3 regions of the Fictibacillus sp. 26RED30 genome follow, and region 2 is predicted to be linked to each of the others. Evidence: riboswitches for the same ligand, from Rfam matches in the RefSeq annotation. Region 2 holds a riboswitch; each other region holds the start of a gene.
What was found. Region 2 has a riboswitch for cyclic di-AMP ahead of IHV11_RS11795 (hypothetical protein). Riboswitches for the same ligand answer to the same signal wherever they lie in the genome.
Positions count from the first base shown of each region.

Region 1: another riboswitch for cyclic di-AMP. It lies ahead of IHV11_RS16950 (potassium channel family protein); the one in region 2 lies ahead of IHV11_RS11795 (hypothetical protein).
Region 3: another riboswitch for cyclic di-AMP. It lies ahead of IHV11_RS02550 (dicarboxylate/amino acid:cation symporter); the one in region 2 lies ahead of IHV11_RS11795 (hypothetical protein).

Region 1 is NZ_JACZDV010000003.1:208,462-212,699, reverse strand. It holds gene cls (cardiolipin synthase) at 1-654, shown strand, start outside; gene IHV11_RS16955 (undecaprenyl-diphosphate phosphatase) at 763-1,545, shown strand; cyclic di-AMP (ydaO/yuaA leader) riboswitch at 1,624-1,780, shown strand; gene IHV11_RS16950 (potassium channel family protein) at 1,920-2,576, shown strand; gene IHV11_RS16945 (TrkH family potassium uptake protein) at 2,580-3,932, shown strand; gene IHV11_RS16940 (GerAB/ArcD/ProY family transporter) at 4,073-4,238, shown strand, end outside.
Region 2 is NZ_JACZDV010000001.1:2,297,338-2,301,575, reverse strand. It holds gene IHV11_RS11805 (MFS transporter) at 1-1,124, shown strand, start outside; gene IHV11_RS11800 (hypothetical protein) at 1,176-1,424, shown strand; cyclic di-AMP (ydaO/yuaA leader) riboswitch at 1,705-1,844, shown strand; cyclic di-AMP (ydaO/yuaA leader) riboswitch at 1,902-2,052, shown strand; gene IHV11_RS11795 (hypothetical protein) at 2,283-2,696, shown strand; gene IHV11_RS11790 (hypothetical protein) at 2,721-2,858, shown strand; gene IHV11_RS11785 (HPr family phosphocarrier protein) at 2,936-3,211, shown strand; gene IHV11_RS11780 (hypothetical protein) at 3,235-3,342, shown strand; gene IHV11_RS21500 (potassium-transporting ATPase subunit F) at 3,339-3,419, shown strand; gene kdpA (potassium-transporting ATPase subunit KdpA) at 3,435-4,238, shown strand, end outside.
Region 3 is NZ_JACZDV010000001.1:517,012-521,249, reverse strand. It holds gene IHV11_RS02555 (hypothetical protein) at 1-67, opposite strand, end outside; gene IHV11_RS02550 (dicarboxylate/amino acid:cation symporter) at 224-1,459, opposite strand; cyclic di-AMP (ydaO/yuaA leader) riboswitch at 1,628-1,794, opposite strand; gene IHV11_RS02545 (hypothetical protein) at 1,972-2,166, shown strand; gene IHV11_RS02540 (ABC transporter ATP-binding protein) at 2,387-3,100, opposite strand; gene IHV11_RS02535 (ABC transporter permease) at 3,100-4,238, opposite strand, start outside.

The sequences.
Region 1 (4,238 bases), on a different contig from region 2:
GCTGTTCAAGTTCTTCATGCCATATTTCTAATGGATTGGGAATATGTTTGTGGAGAAGATCTCTTAGAAGATAATCATCTTACAAGAGCATACCCCGCTGAAGGGGATGGTACTGTTCATGTGGTGGCAAGTGGTCCTGATACTCAGCTTGGAATCATGAGTGATCTATTCTATTCTTTGATCTCATGTGCAGAGAAATCAATCTGGATCGCAACACCATATTTTGTTCCTAATGAAGCGATTCGAACGGCTTTAAGAGTGGCAGCAAAAAAAGGTGTCCAGGTCCGTTTGTTGGTTCCTGAGATTAATGATGGATTCTTGACGCAATATGCAACGCGCTCTTATTTTCCAGAGCTTCTGCGTTCTGGAATAGAGATCTATTCCTACAAAAAAGGATTTCTGCATCAAAAAGTAATCATTATTGATGGCGATACTGCTTCGATCGGTACAGCTAATATGGATATGAGAAGTTTTCACCTTAACTTCGAAGTGAACGTATTCTTGCTAAATACATCATCTGTCTCAGATCTTGTAGAGCAATATGAAGAAGACATGGTGGAATCTATAAAAGTGAAACCCGTAGAGTTTTACAAAAGAGGTTTGTGGGAACGAACAAAGGAATCGTTTGCTCGTCTCTTCTCAGGTGTACTTTAATCACAAATGCTCGTTAAGTAACACTAAATTGTTATCAAAAAACTAGAATAGAAAATCCTCCTCAGGAATAGGTTGTACGAGACCATGAAAGTTGAGGGGGTTTTTTTTATGGATTGGCTCGAGGCCTTAATATTAGGCATTGTGCAAGGGATAACAGAATTTTTGCCTGTCAGTTCTACAGGACACCTCCTTCTAGGCAGGCAAGTGTTTCAGCTAGAAGAAGCCGGGTTGTTTCTTGATAGCATGCTTCATATAGGAACACTTATTGCTGTGATGACGGTTTATTGGAGAGAAATCTTAGAAGTTATAAAAAGACCACTCAGCAAAACGGGAGTTCTGCTTATGGCTGGAACGATTCCAACCGCTGTTATTGGACTAGCATTTAAAGATTTTTTTGAAGAGATCTCAAAAACCGGGATCACGGTTGGCTGGGAGTTCTTGATAACAGGTTTTTTACTTTGGTGGGCCGATTCTTATAAGCGAAATGGATACAAAGGAATTGAAGATATTTCTATACGTGATGCACTTATAATCGGTACGTTTCAAGGTGCGGCTATTCTTCCTGCTATTTCACGATCGGGACTAACGATTGCAGCAGCGCTCTTTTGCAAGATCGATAAAAAAGCAGCGGCCTATTTTTCTTTTTTATTATCCATACCATCTATTGCAGGAGGAGTAGTATTGCAGTCAAAAGATTTATTTACTGGTGGACATCCACCTATCTCTTATTCAGCCCTATTGGTCGGTACTTTAGCATCGGCTCTATTTGGATATGTGGCGGTAAAGTGGATGATCAAACTCCTTCAAACCGGTACGTTAAAAGGATTTGCTGTCTATGTTTGGTTGATTGGAATAGTAGTATTGATCCTTCAATTTTCAGGTAAAATGTAAAGTATTTGTTAACACTAAAAAAATGGATTGACTTTTAAAAGATAGAGGATTACAGTATATGTAATTCAAAATTTAGCAGGCTTTAGATCGCTGAATTTACAGTTATTTTTATGGTGAAAACTACTGTAAAACGGGGGAACCAATCTTTTGGGGTGAATTTTGCTCTATTTGCAAAAAGGGATACTCCAATCCCTAATCCGACAGCTAACCCCGTAAGCGTCATGTCACTGGAGAGGTCAATTTGGTGGAAAACCGGACCCGCTTCTTTGTGTGGTCTTTTTTTGCGTTTTTTTACTTAAATTTATATACCTCTTGACCAGCAAGGCTAGAGAACAACGAAGCAAAAACTTCATGGATTTTAAGGGGAGACCATAATGAAAAAACAGTTTGCAGTAATTGGTTTAGGACGTTTTGGAGGCAGCATCTGTCGAGAATTTGCGACGATGGGCTATGATGTTCTAGCTATAGATAAAGATATGGAAAGAGTAAATGAGTTTGCAACAATAGCTACTCAAGCTGTTCAAGCTAACTCTACGGATGAAAACGTAATGAAGTCTTTAGGAATCCGAAATTTTACACAGGTAATTGTTTCGATCGGTGAAGACATCCAAGCAAGTATCTTAACTACTTTACTTTTAAAAGAAGCAGGCGTTCAAAAAGTATGGGTAAAAGCACAGAATGACTATCATCATAAAGTGTTGGAAAAGCTAGGAGCAGACCGTATTATCCACCCAGAGCGTGATATGGCGCTTCGCGTTGCTCAACTCATATCTTCTGAAAAGATTATTGATTTTATTGAGCTATCGCATGAACACAGTATTGTTGAGATAGGTGTAACGGATAAGCTAGTGAATCGGACGCTAACAGATCTAGATGTTCGTGCACGCTATGGATGTAATATCGTCGCAATCAAACGCGGAGATGAGATACTCGTTTCACCGATTGCTGATGTATCTCTTCAATATGGGGATATACTTGTCGTGATCGGTCGTAACGAAGATCTAAATCGTTTTGAGGATGAGGAAGTGTAAGCATTGGCACTACATGTTAGAAAGCATAAACGTTTTTTGCACAACCCAATTAGATTGAACCCTCCTCAGTTTTTAGCGTTACTATTTTTATTTCTTATTTTCGTTGGGACGTGTTTGTTAAAGCTTCCTATTGCCCATGAAAAAACGTTATCGTGGGTTGATGCTTTTTTTATTGCAACTTCAGCAGCAACAGTAACAGGCTTAGCTACTGTTGATCCTGGCTCAACATTCACACTCTTTGGTGAGATCGTCATCTTGTTCTTAATCCAAGTCGGAGGACTCGGGGTCATGTCATTTGCTTCATTAGTCGTTATTATGATGGGGAGGAAAATATCCATCAAACAACGTGTTCTGATGCAAGAAGCACTCAACCAGCCTTCTATAGGCGGGGTAATCCGGTTAGTTCGAAATCTGTTTGTATTTTCAATCAGTATCCAGATTATCGCCATCTTTTTTCTATCACTAAGGCTTGTTCCAGACTTTGGTGTTAGTAAAGGAATTTACTATAGCATCTTTCATGTTATATCGGCATACAACAATGCAGGGTTCTCGTTGTGGTCTGACGGTCTAACGGGCTATGTAGGAGATCCGATGGTGAACATCGTCATATCGTTTCTGTTTATAACAGGGGGAATTGGGTTTACCGTATTGGTTGATATATGGGTGAGCCGAAGCTGGAAAAAACTTTCTCTTCATACAAGAGTGATGTTGTTGTCTACTTTGATTATTAACATTGTGGCAATCTTGTTCTTCTACTTATTTGAGTTTAATAATCCTAAGACCATTGGAATGCTTTCAGGTGCTGAGCAATTCTGGGCTTCTTATTTCCAAGGTGTAACACCGAGAACAGCAGGTTTTAACTCGATTGATATGACAGCCATAAATCCTGATACATCCTTGTTGATGATTCTTTTAATGTTTGTTGGGGCAGGAAGTACCTCTACTGGTGGAGGGATAAAGCTGACCACGTTTGTTGTTATTATTTTTACGGTTGCAGCTTTCTTAAAAGGGAAAGAAAGTACGGTTGTTATGAAGCGGACCATTCGAAATGCTGTTGTTTACAGAGCTCTTGCTATTACAACTATTTCTATTTTGTTTATCTTTGCCGCATTATTTATTATCACATATGTCCAGAAAGATGTATCATTCATGGTGATCGTGTTCGAAGTCGTTTCTGCATTTGGAACAGTTGGATTGAGTATGGGACTGACCCCAGATCTCACAGTCATCGGAAAAATTGTGATCTGTGTGGTAATGGTTTTCGGTAAATTAGGACCGCTAACACTGGCGTTCAGTCTTGCTAAACAAACAAAAGATAATATTAGGTATCCAGACGGTGAAGTGTTCACTGGATAAAGTAATGAAAGCTGATGCAAAAAGGGTGTATTCCCACATTTTGCGTCAGCTTTTTTGGTTATTTATGGGTTAATCTCTTTACTCTTGGGAATGCTAAAACGAGATTTCAATGCTGTTTCTAAGAGAGGAAGAGAATCGTCATGCAAAAAATTAAAGAAGCTTTTCTCGTTTCTCCCTTTCTTGTGTTTTTTCTTGTCCATTCTGAACAAGTAGGGGTAGGGGTGCTAGGCTATCAGCGTATCATCGCTAAATACGCTGGCTATGATTCCTGGATATCAGTCATCATAGCTGCCATTTTTGTACATG
Region 2 (4,238 bases):
TGATGTATTCTCTGCCAACACTAGCTGTTTTCTTTATCGTAGGGGTATTAGCCGATCGAATGGATCGTCAAAAAATCGCGCTTTATTGTGATTGGATTTGTGCAGGGCTGTGCCTCTTATTAATGGGTGCTATATGGCTAGACTGGATGCCTTTGATTTTTGCTATCTTATTCTTAAGAAGTGCAGTAGGTAAATTCTTTTTTCCTGCTGATCAAGCGATGGTACAAGGTGTACTCTCGAAAGAGGAGTATGCAATTGCAGCTGGATTGAATCAAATGGTAGGTAGTTTATTTATGCTTTTTGGGAACATGATCGCCATTTTTATTTATTGGAGTATAGGAATACAAGGAGCAATTGCATTTGACCTTATTACATATGTTATATCAGCATTATTAATTATGAGTATGAGAGTTGATGAAGATGTTCGTCTGCCGAACGGACAACACAGGTTCAAAGATATTCGTGTAAAGATGGTATGGAAGGATTTTGTTGCGGGGTTCAATTACATTAAACAATCTAAGCTTCTACTTTCATTAATCTTTGGTTTTTTCTTGTTTGGTATAGTAAATGGTGGATTGTCAGTTATGCCGGCTTTTATCATGAAATATAAACTCGCTCCAGATAATTACGAACAAATGATGATGTGGATGGGTGTGGTGTTTGGTGTATCTATCCTTACAGGGAGTGTTATTTGTTCGATGCTCGCTAAAAAGATCAGACTCTCGTATGCGATTGTTCTTGGACTATTCGTAAGTGGATTGTCACTTGGTTTATGCGCCATCGCGCCAAATGTGTTGACATTCTTTATTTTTACAGGATTGGCTGGGTTTAGCATTCCATTAATCAATATTGGAATCGGTGGCTGGTTACCTAAGATCGTAGATCCTAAAATGATGGGACGTGTTCAAGGATGGATTACACCGATCAACATGCTATCTCACACCATGACACTCGGTTTAATCGCTGTGTTTTTCCCGAAAATTCTAACCGTAGAAATGCTGTTCTGGGTTGTGGGAGGATGTCTGATTCTTGTTGGACTATTCTACATGTTCACTCTACCCAGGTATGATATTGAAGAAAATGATAACAAAAATGATTTGGAATTAGAAAAAGTACCAGTTTAAAGCTGGAGATTATGGCGAAGCCCTTTTATAATGAAAAGCGGAGGGGAAGTCATGGCAACTTTTCAAAACGTACTATTCTGGATTTTTTTAATCTTACCAATTATTTTATTCTTTGTAGCTATAGCGAGAACTTCATGGGTGTTGTTGCTTGTTAACTTTTTTTTAGCTCTACCGATCATTTGGTTTGTGAGCTGGATTACAGAAAGTTATGGAGCTGTCTTTGTAGTGTTTGCGATTCATCTGTTCACAGGCGTATGGCTCTGGACTAAAAGACAGAGATTGGATTTTAGATCGTTTTAACCAAGCTAAGCAAAGTAAAATTTGCTTAGCTTTTTTATTTTTAAAAAAAAATTTAAGTTCAGTACTTGGTTTTTTTAGAATATTACAACTATTATTTTGTTTGAAATGTATCGAAAAATTGAGAAAGTAAAAGAAAAAAGATGATTTGTTTGTTTTTTGTTTCTTAAATAAGTTTATTTAATTCGTTTTTATACGAAATATGAATATTTCAGAGTTTTTAATGGATTTACAACGGCTGAAACCAGGAGTAATATATTGCTTATCGTAAAACTTTAAATTTTTTCCATGACCGCTGAATCCAAATTTGGAACGGAGGAACCATCGGCAGTTTCCATTGCCTGGGGTGAAACTTATAAAGTCGGGCGACTTCTGCCGTCCGAACCCGTCAGCTAACTTCGTAAGCGTGGTAGGAGAGGGAAGGTGAACATTAAAAAAGAGTAATAATAACAATTTTACAAATTATGATTATTATATCATGCGTCTTTATCGCTTAATTCCTAATTTAGGGAGCGGGGGAACCAATCGCAGGCCATTGCGTCTGCATGGGGTGAATCTCGAGAGATCGAGTAGGGCTACTCTCAAGCCCGAATCCGTCAGCTAACTCCGTAAGCGTACAGAGAGAGGCAACAAATTTCGTGTATTCACACGCTTATTCAAGTATGCGTAGAAGCCGCGAGAAGAGTTCCTCTTCCGCAGGCTTCTTTTTTGTTGCCTTTTTTTCACTATCTAAAAGTATAACTTGTCGGCACGATGGTTTTCGACGTAGCAACAAGTTTAAGACGATAGTATAAGCGCAATTAAGGCTGACATGAGAGGCTAGAATTCAGCCTATTTCTTTACGAGATGGAGGGTGGAACGATGGAGAAATCATCTGGGAACGTGCTCATTATGTTTCCTGATCTAGTTTCAGATGTATTTATTTCAAAACTAAGATTGTGTGAAGACTATCAATCTCTTGTTCTCTGTGTTCCTAACCGAGAAGAAGCAGATAGACTCTCACAAGTTGGGTTTCAACATGTATATGTTATGAATTATGGTGACAAGCGTAAAGTTATCGAGATGGTAGGTCCTTTTGTTCAAAAAATCATTGTTGTTGAATCTGGATTTTTAGAATGCTGCCAAACGATTGAACTCATTCGCAGCATTTATAACATACCTGTTTATGTTATCAAATCAGACACACGGTATATTTCCAGAGTTTATAAGGAGTTAGGTGCCGATTACGTAATCTATAACAAAACCGGAAATATTCAATTCTTACTTTCTTCATAAAAAAAAGAGCGGAGGAATTCATTTATGAGATTAAGTCCAAACGAAATTGAACAGATTTTGTTAAAAGCAAAAAGAGATCAATTGAATGCTTATTATGCAAGTGTGATTCAACATAGTCTCTCAAAATGGATCATACAAGACACGCTTAGAAGTAAAGGTTAAACCATTACAGGAGGGAACCCATCAAAGATAAGATGTTCCCTCTGTAAATCCATACCAGTGATAGGCAGGGTGAAAACATGGGGACAGAGTCAGTTGTTTTATTGCCAAAAAGGTTGTCGATCGGACAGATCAATGAATTTGTCAATGCTGCTGGTTCTTTCGAAAGTGAGATTCTATTCTTTTATCAAGGCATACAGATTAATGCGAAAGGCTTACTATCCGTTAATCTATTCTTTTTGTCACACTATTCAAGAAATCAAAACGAACCGATCACACTTAGAATAGAAGGTTGTGATGCTCAAGAGGCTATCAAAAATTTATCTCTAATGCTGAATGGTTACTTAGAACAATGAACTAATAAAAAGAAGGTGTAAAAATGTTAGATGTGATGATGGTTTTATTGATGGTAGGAATGCCAGTCTTAATGATGGGTCTAGCAAAATGGTCATCAAGTGTTGTTGATGAAGGAAGTGTAAATAAATGATGACTGTCATGTTTGGAGTAGCCGTTTTAACAACGGTGTATCTTCTTTACGTATTATTGAATCCAGAGAAATTTTAGGAGGTTTTTCCGTTGATAGTCAGTTTACTCTCTATAGCTATAACTCTACTTATAGCTCTTTTACTTGCAAAACCAGTAGGAATTTATTTAGCGAACTCGTTCAATTATTCGAATAAGAACAAACTCTTTTATCCTTTCGAAAATCTGATTTATTCCATTAGTGGAATGAAAAATAAAAATCAATCTTGGAAAGTTTATGCTTCATCAGTAATCGTGATCAATGCGATTATGATTCTATTAGTTTACTTAATCTTCCGTTTTCAAGGCAGTTTGCCTCTGAATCCGAGTAAGATAGCAAACATGGATCCAAGTCTTGCGTTTAACACAGCAGTAAGTTTTATGACGAATACGAATCTGCAGCATTACAGTGGTGAAAGTGGTTTATCCTATCTTTCACAAATGATTGGCATTCTTTTCATGATGTTTGTTGCACCAGCTACAGCATTAGCAGTAGCAATCGCATTCATTCGTGGGCTATCTGGCAAGTCTTTAGGAAACTTTTTTGTGGATATGGTTAGGGGTATCATTCGTGTGTTACTACCGATCGCTTTTGTAACAGGACTCATTTTCGTTGCACTTGGAGTACCGCAGACATTAGATCCAACGGTTACAGTCACTACAGTTGAAGGTGGAAAACAAAACATAGCAGTTGGACCAGTTGGTTCGTTCCTATCCATAAAAGAATTAGGAAATAACGGCGGTGGGTTTTTCGGAGTTAACTCAGCGCATCCGTTTGAAAATCCGAACGGACCGAGCAACTTTATTCAAATCTTATTGATGCTACTATTACCGATGGCATTACCGTTTACGTACGGAAAG
Region 3 (4,238 bases), 1.8 Mb from region 2:
TAGCGGTTTGAATCTGTACCCATATGATCTTTGCTGCAAGCGTTAGTATCTCTAGCCATTTTTCCAAGAAGATCACTCCGAAATCTCATTAAGTATCTTCTTATTTTACCATGATTTTTCATTAGTGCTTACATTTATTTACTCAACATTTGTAAACTAGGGAAATCGGCATACAAAAAGGCCGCAGGTATATGTATACACCGCGACCTTTTGAAGTGATTATTTATGCACTAACTTCTTGTTCACGAGTCCCAAGATGTTTGTCTTCGCCTTTATCAACGATTACAGCACAAGCAGCATCACCAGTGATGTTAACAGCTGTTCTAAGCATATCAAGAAGTCTATCAACACCTAGGATTAAGGCAATACCCTCGACAGGTAATCCTACAGAGTTCAATACCATCGCTAACATGATCAATCCAACTCCAGGAACACCAGCTGTACCGATACTAGCAAGCACTGCCGTTAAAATAACAGTAAGCATCTGTGTTAAACCTAAGTTAACATCGTATACTTGAGCGATAAAAATCGTCGCAACACCTTGCATGATAGCTGTTCCATCCATGTTAATCGTTGCACCAAGCGGCTGCACAAAACCACTTATCGATTTTCGAACACCTAAATTTTCTTGAGCTGTTTTCATTGAGATTGGAAGTGTTGCATTTGAACTAGACGTACTAAATCCAACTGACATCGCAGGTGCAAAGCCTTTAAAGAACCAGAGCGGGCTCTTCTTTGCAAATAGAGCAATTGAACCACCATACGCGACAACAGAGTGGATGAATAAAGCTAAAATAACTACGCTCATGTATAAGCCCATCGCTTTGATGGCATCCATTCCTTGACTTCCTACCGCTGAAGCAATCAATGCAAAAGCACCATATGGAGCAAATTTCATAATCAAGTTTACAAGATACATCATAATGTCGTTACCTTGTTCAATTAAATCCATTATACCTTTTGTTTTGCTTCCCAACATCGTTAAAGCAAATCCTACAAATACGGAAAACGCGATAATTTGAAGCATGTTTCCTTCAGCCATCGATTGAATTGGATTAGTAGGAATAATGTTCAGCAACGTGTCCGTAACTGCTGGCGCTTCTTGTTGCTCGAACTTAGCACCTTCTGTTTTAAAGTCCCCTACACCTGGTTGAAAGATAAGCGCTAAAGCCATCGCGATCGTAATCGCAATTGTTGTAGTTCCTAAGAAGAACCCCACCGTTTTAGCACCCACTCTTCCAAGTTTCTTCGGATCACCTAACCCCGCAGTTCCAAGTACGATTGAGAAAAAAACAATTGGAACAACTAACATTTTAATAAGGTTTAAGAATAATGTCCCGACTGGCTTTAAAACGTATTTATCCAGTGTTGAAAAAGCATCTGGTACAGCTAGATTAAGAATTAATCCCGCGACAACCCCAAGTGCAAGTGCAATTAAAATTTTTGTAGATAATTTCATAATAAAGTACCCCCTTTGTTAAAATCTTCTCACTATTTAGTGTGCAGTACGTTGAAGAAATTTTATACTAATACATGCCCTATTTGTTGCATATAAAAACCCACCGAAAATAGAGAGGATTTTCCGTGGGAATACACCGCAACACATAGACTGAGCCCATGTATAGAGTTCTCTCTCCAAAAACGCTTACGAGGTTAGCTGTCGGATTAGGAAATTGAGAGTTGTCCCTTTTGTGTATGCACAAATTCATCCCTAGGCTTTATAAGCCATATCGTGGTTCCCCCGCTTCAAGATATTCTATGGAATAGAACGTCCGAATTCAGCGAATCATATATAATATGCTCTAATTTTATCAACATACATAAATTTTTGTCAAGAATACTCACTATGCTTATTTATTCCAATTAATTGTTTCATGATGAATGTTTTTCCATATTCTCACTTCTACCCCATAAGCATATAGAAAAAAACGAATTATATATAAGGTTCTATTTTTCAGGGAGGTATTGTAAATGAAAATCGTATTTTATGAAAAAGGTGAATTAAGTATAATCGTTGGAGCATCCAAATTAAAAGGTGAACTTACGATTGAACAAATAAAGAACGAAAGCGAAAAGAAAGCAAAAGAATTAGGTGAATTATTAGGAAGAGAAATCGGATTTTTAATCGATATGAACGGTAAATTAGATACTCAATTTAAAAAATAAGGCTGTTTAAAACATAATTTCTTTTGGAAGTATGGATTTCCGTTCCAGGCTGCTCGCTTTCCATGGGGCAGGTGTGAACCACATTCGTACGTGTCACTTTAAAGTGTCTCACCTTCCACTCCAATCAACAGTTATAGAGGTAAATTCAAAAAGATCTAAAAGCAACAATTCTTTAGAAAACAGCCAAAAATAAAAACCGGGATATCCCGGTTTTTTGTTTTTATACGTATGCGAGTGATAATTGTTCTTTATTCCTCTTCAATACCATTTCTGGACGCCCTTCATCCTGTATCTTTCCATTGTTCATCAGTATGATCCTGTCCCCTATGGCACGAGCATCCTCTTCGTCGTGAGTTACAAAAATAGAAGTGATCCCCGTACGTTTTAAAATTTCCTGTAACTCATCCCGAATCTGTAGTTGAAGCTTAGAATCGAGATTGCTAAATGGTTCATCAAACATGATCAAAGATGGATTTGGAGCCATAGCCCTAGCTAGTGCAACACGCTGCTGCTGTCCACCGCTCAATTCATAAGGATAACGAGAAGCATAGTCCTCCATTCCCACAATAGCCAATAATTCTTCCATGCGTGCTTGCTTCTGCTTACGATTCATTTTCGTTAAGCCAAATTTTATGTTCTTTTCAACCGTCATATGAGGGAACAAAGCATAATCTTGAAAAACCAAACCTACACCACGATTTTCCGGCTGAACAAAACGAAATGTATCATTCATGACAGCCTGATCTATGAGGATCGATCCTCTTGAAGGCACCTCTAGTCCTGCTATAAGACGAAGTAACGTACTTTTCCCGCTTCCGCTTTCTCCTAAGATCACCGAAACTTCTCCTTGATTAAAGTTTAAAGAAAGATTTTCGAACAAAGGGTTACGCGAATTTTTATAATGAAACGCTAAGTCTTTGATTTGAACAAACATTATTTTGGCTCCTTTTCTAAAACTCTGTGTAAAAAGAAGATGGAAAGTGCACTTATACAAATAATCACCATTGATGAAACAGAGGCTTCGTGAATACGTTCGTCACTTGCGTATTGAAATGTTTTGGTAGCTAGCGTATAAAAATTAAAAGGCTGAAGGATAAGAGTAAGAGGCAGCTCTTTTAATATATCTACAAAAACAAGGATAAAACCACCAGCAATAGCACCTTTAATCATCTTAATATCCACTTTAAAAAACGTCTTCGTTACCGACATACCTAATGTCCTCGAAGCTTCTGTGAAAACCGTTCCTACCTTATCAAAGCCTGATTCGATGGAGTTAAAACCAACTGCTAGAAAACGGACCACATAGGCAAAGATCAGCATACTAATACTTAAGCTCAGCACAAGAGTTGGCTCTAACCCTAACCATTCATATAACGTGAATACCTTCTCGTCTAGTGAGAGAAATAAGGTCAATACACCTATTGCAATTACAGCTCCAGGAATCGAATACCCTAAAACCGTTATTTTTGAAAAAAGCTTCCCCATCCATCCTTTTGATAGACGACTAAAGTTGGCGATAATTAGAGCGACGATAATGATAAGAACTGAACCTATAGAAGCAACAAAGACCGAGTTCCAAATCAAGTCAACAAAAGCAGTATTTAAAATAACGTCATAAGTCATATACACCCAATGTATAAGCTGAATGAAAGGAATTCCGAAAGCTAGAGCAAATAAAGAAATGAAAAAACTAAGCACAGCGAACTTTTTCCAACCTTTAAGTTCTTTAGGTTGTAACGGGCGGACTTTTGAAGTGGAATAGCTATACTGTTTCCTGCCCCTTATTACTCTTTCTAATATCAAGATCAAAACTACGATAAACATCAAAGTACCCGCTAACTTGATAGCCGAATAGATATCTCCCATCCCAAACCACGCTTGAAATATTGCTGTACTAAAGGTTTGAATACCAAAATACTTTACTACCCCGTAATCATTGAAGACTTCAAGAATGACCAAACTAACTCCACCAACGATCGCTGCACGTGACACAGGAAGGACGACTTGTATAAATGTCATGAACGATCCTTTTCCTAGCAACCGTGCATTCTCAATCAGTGATGATGACTGAT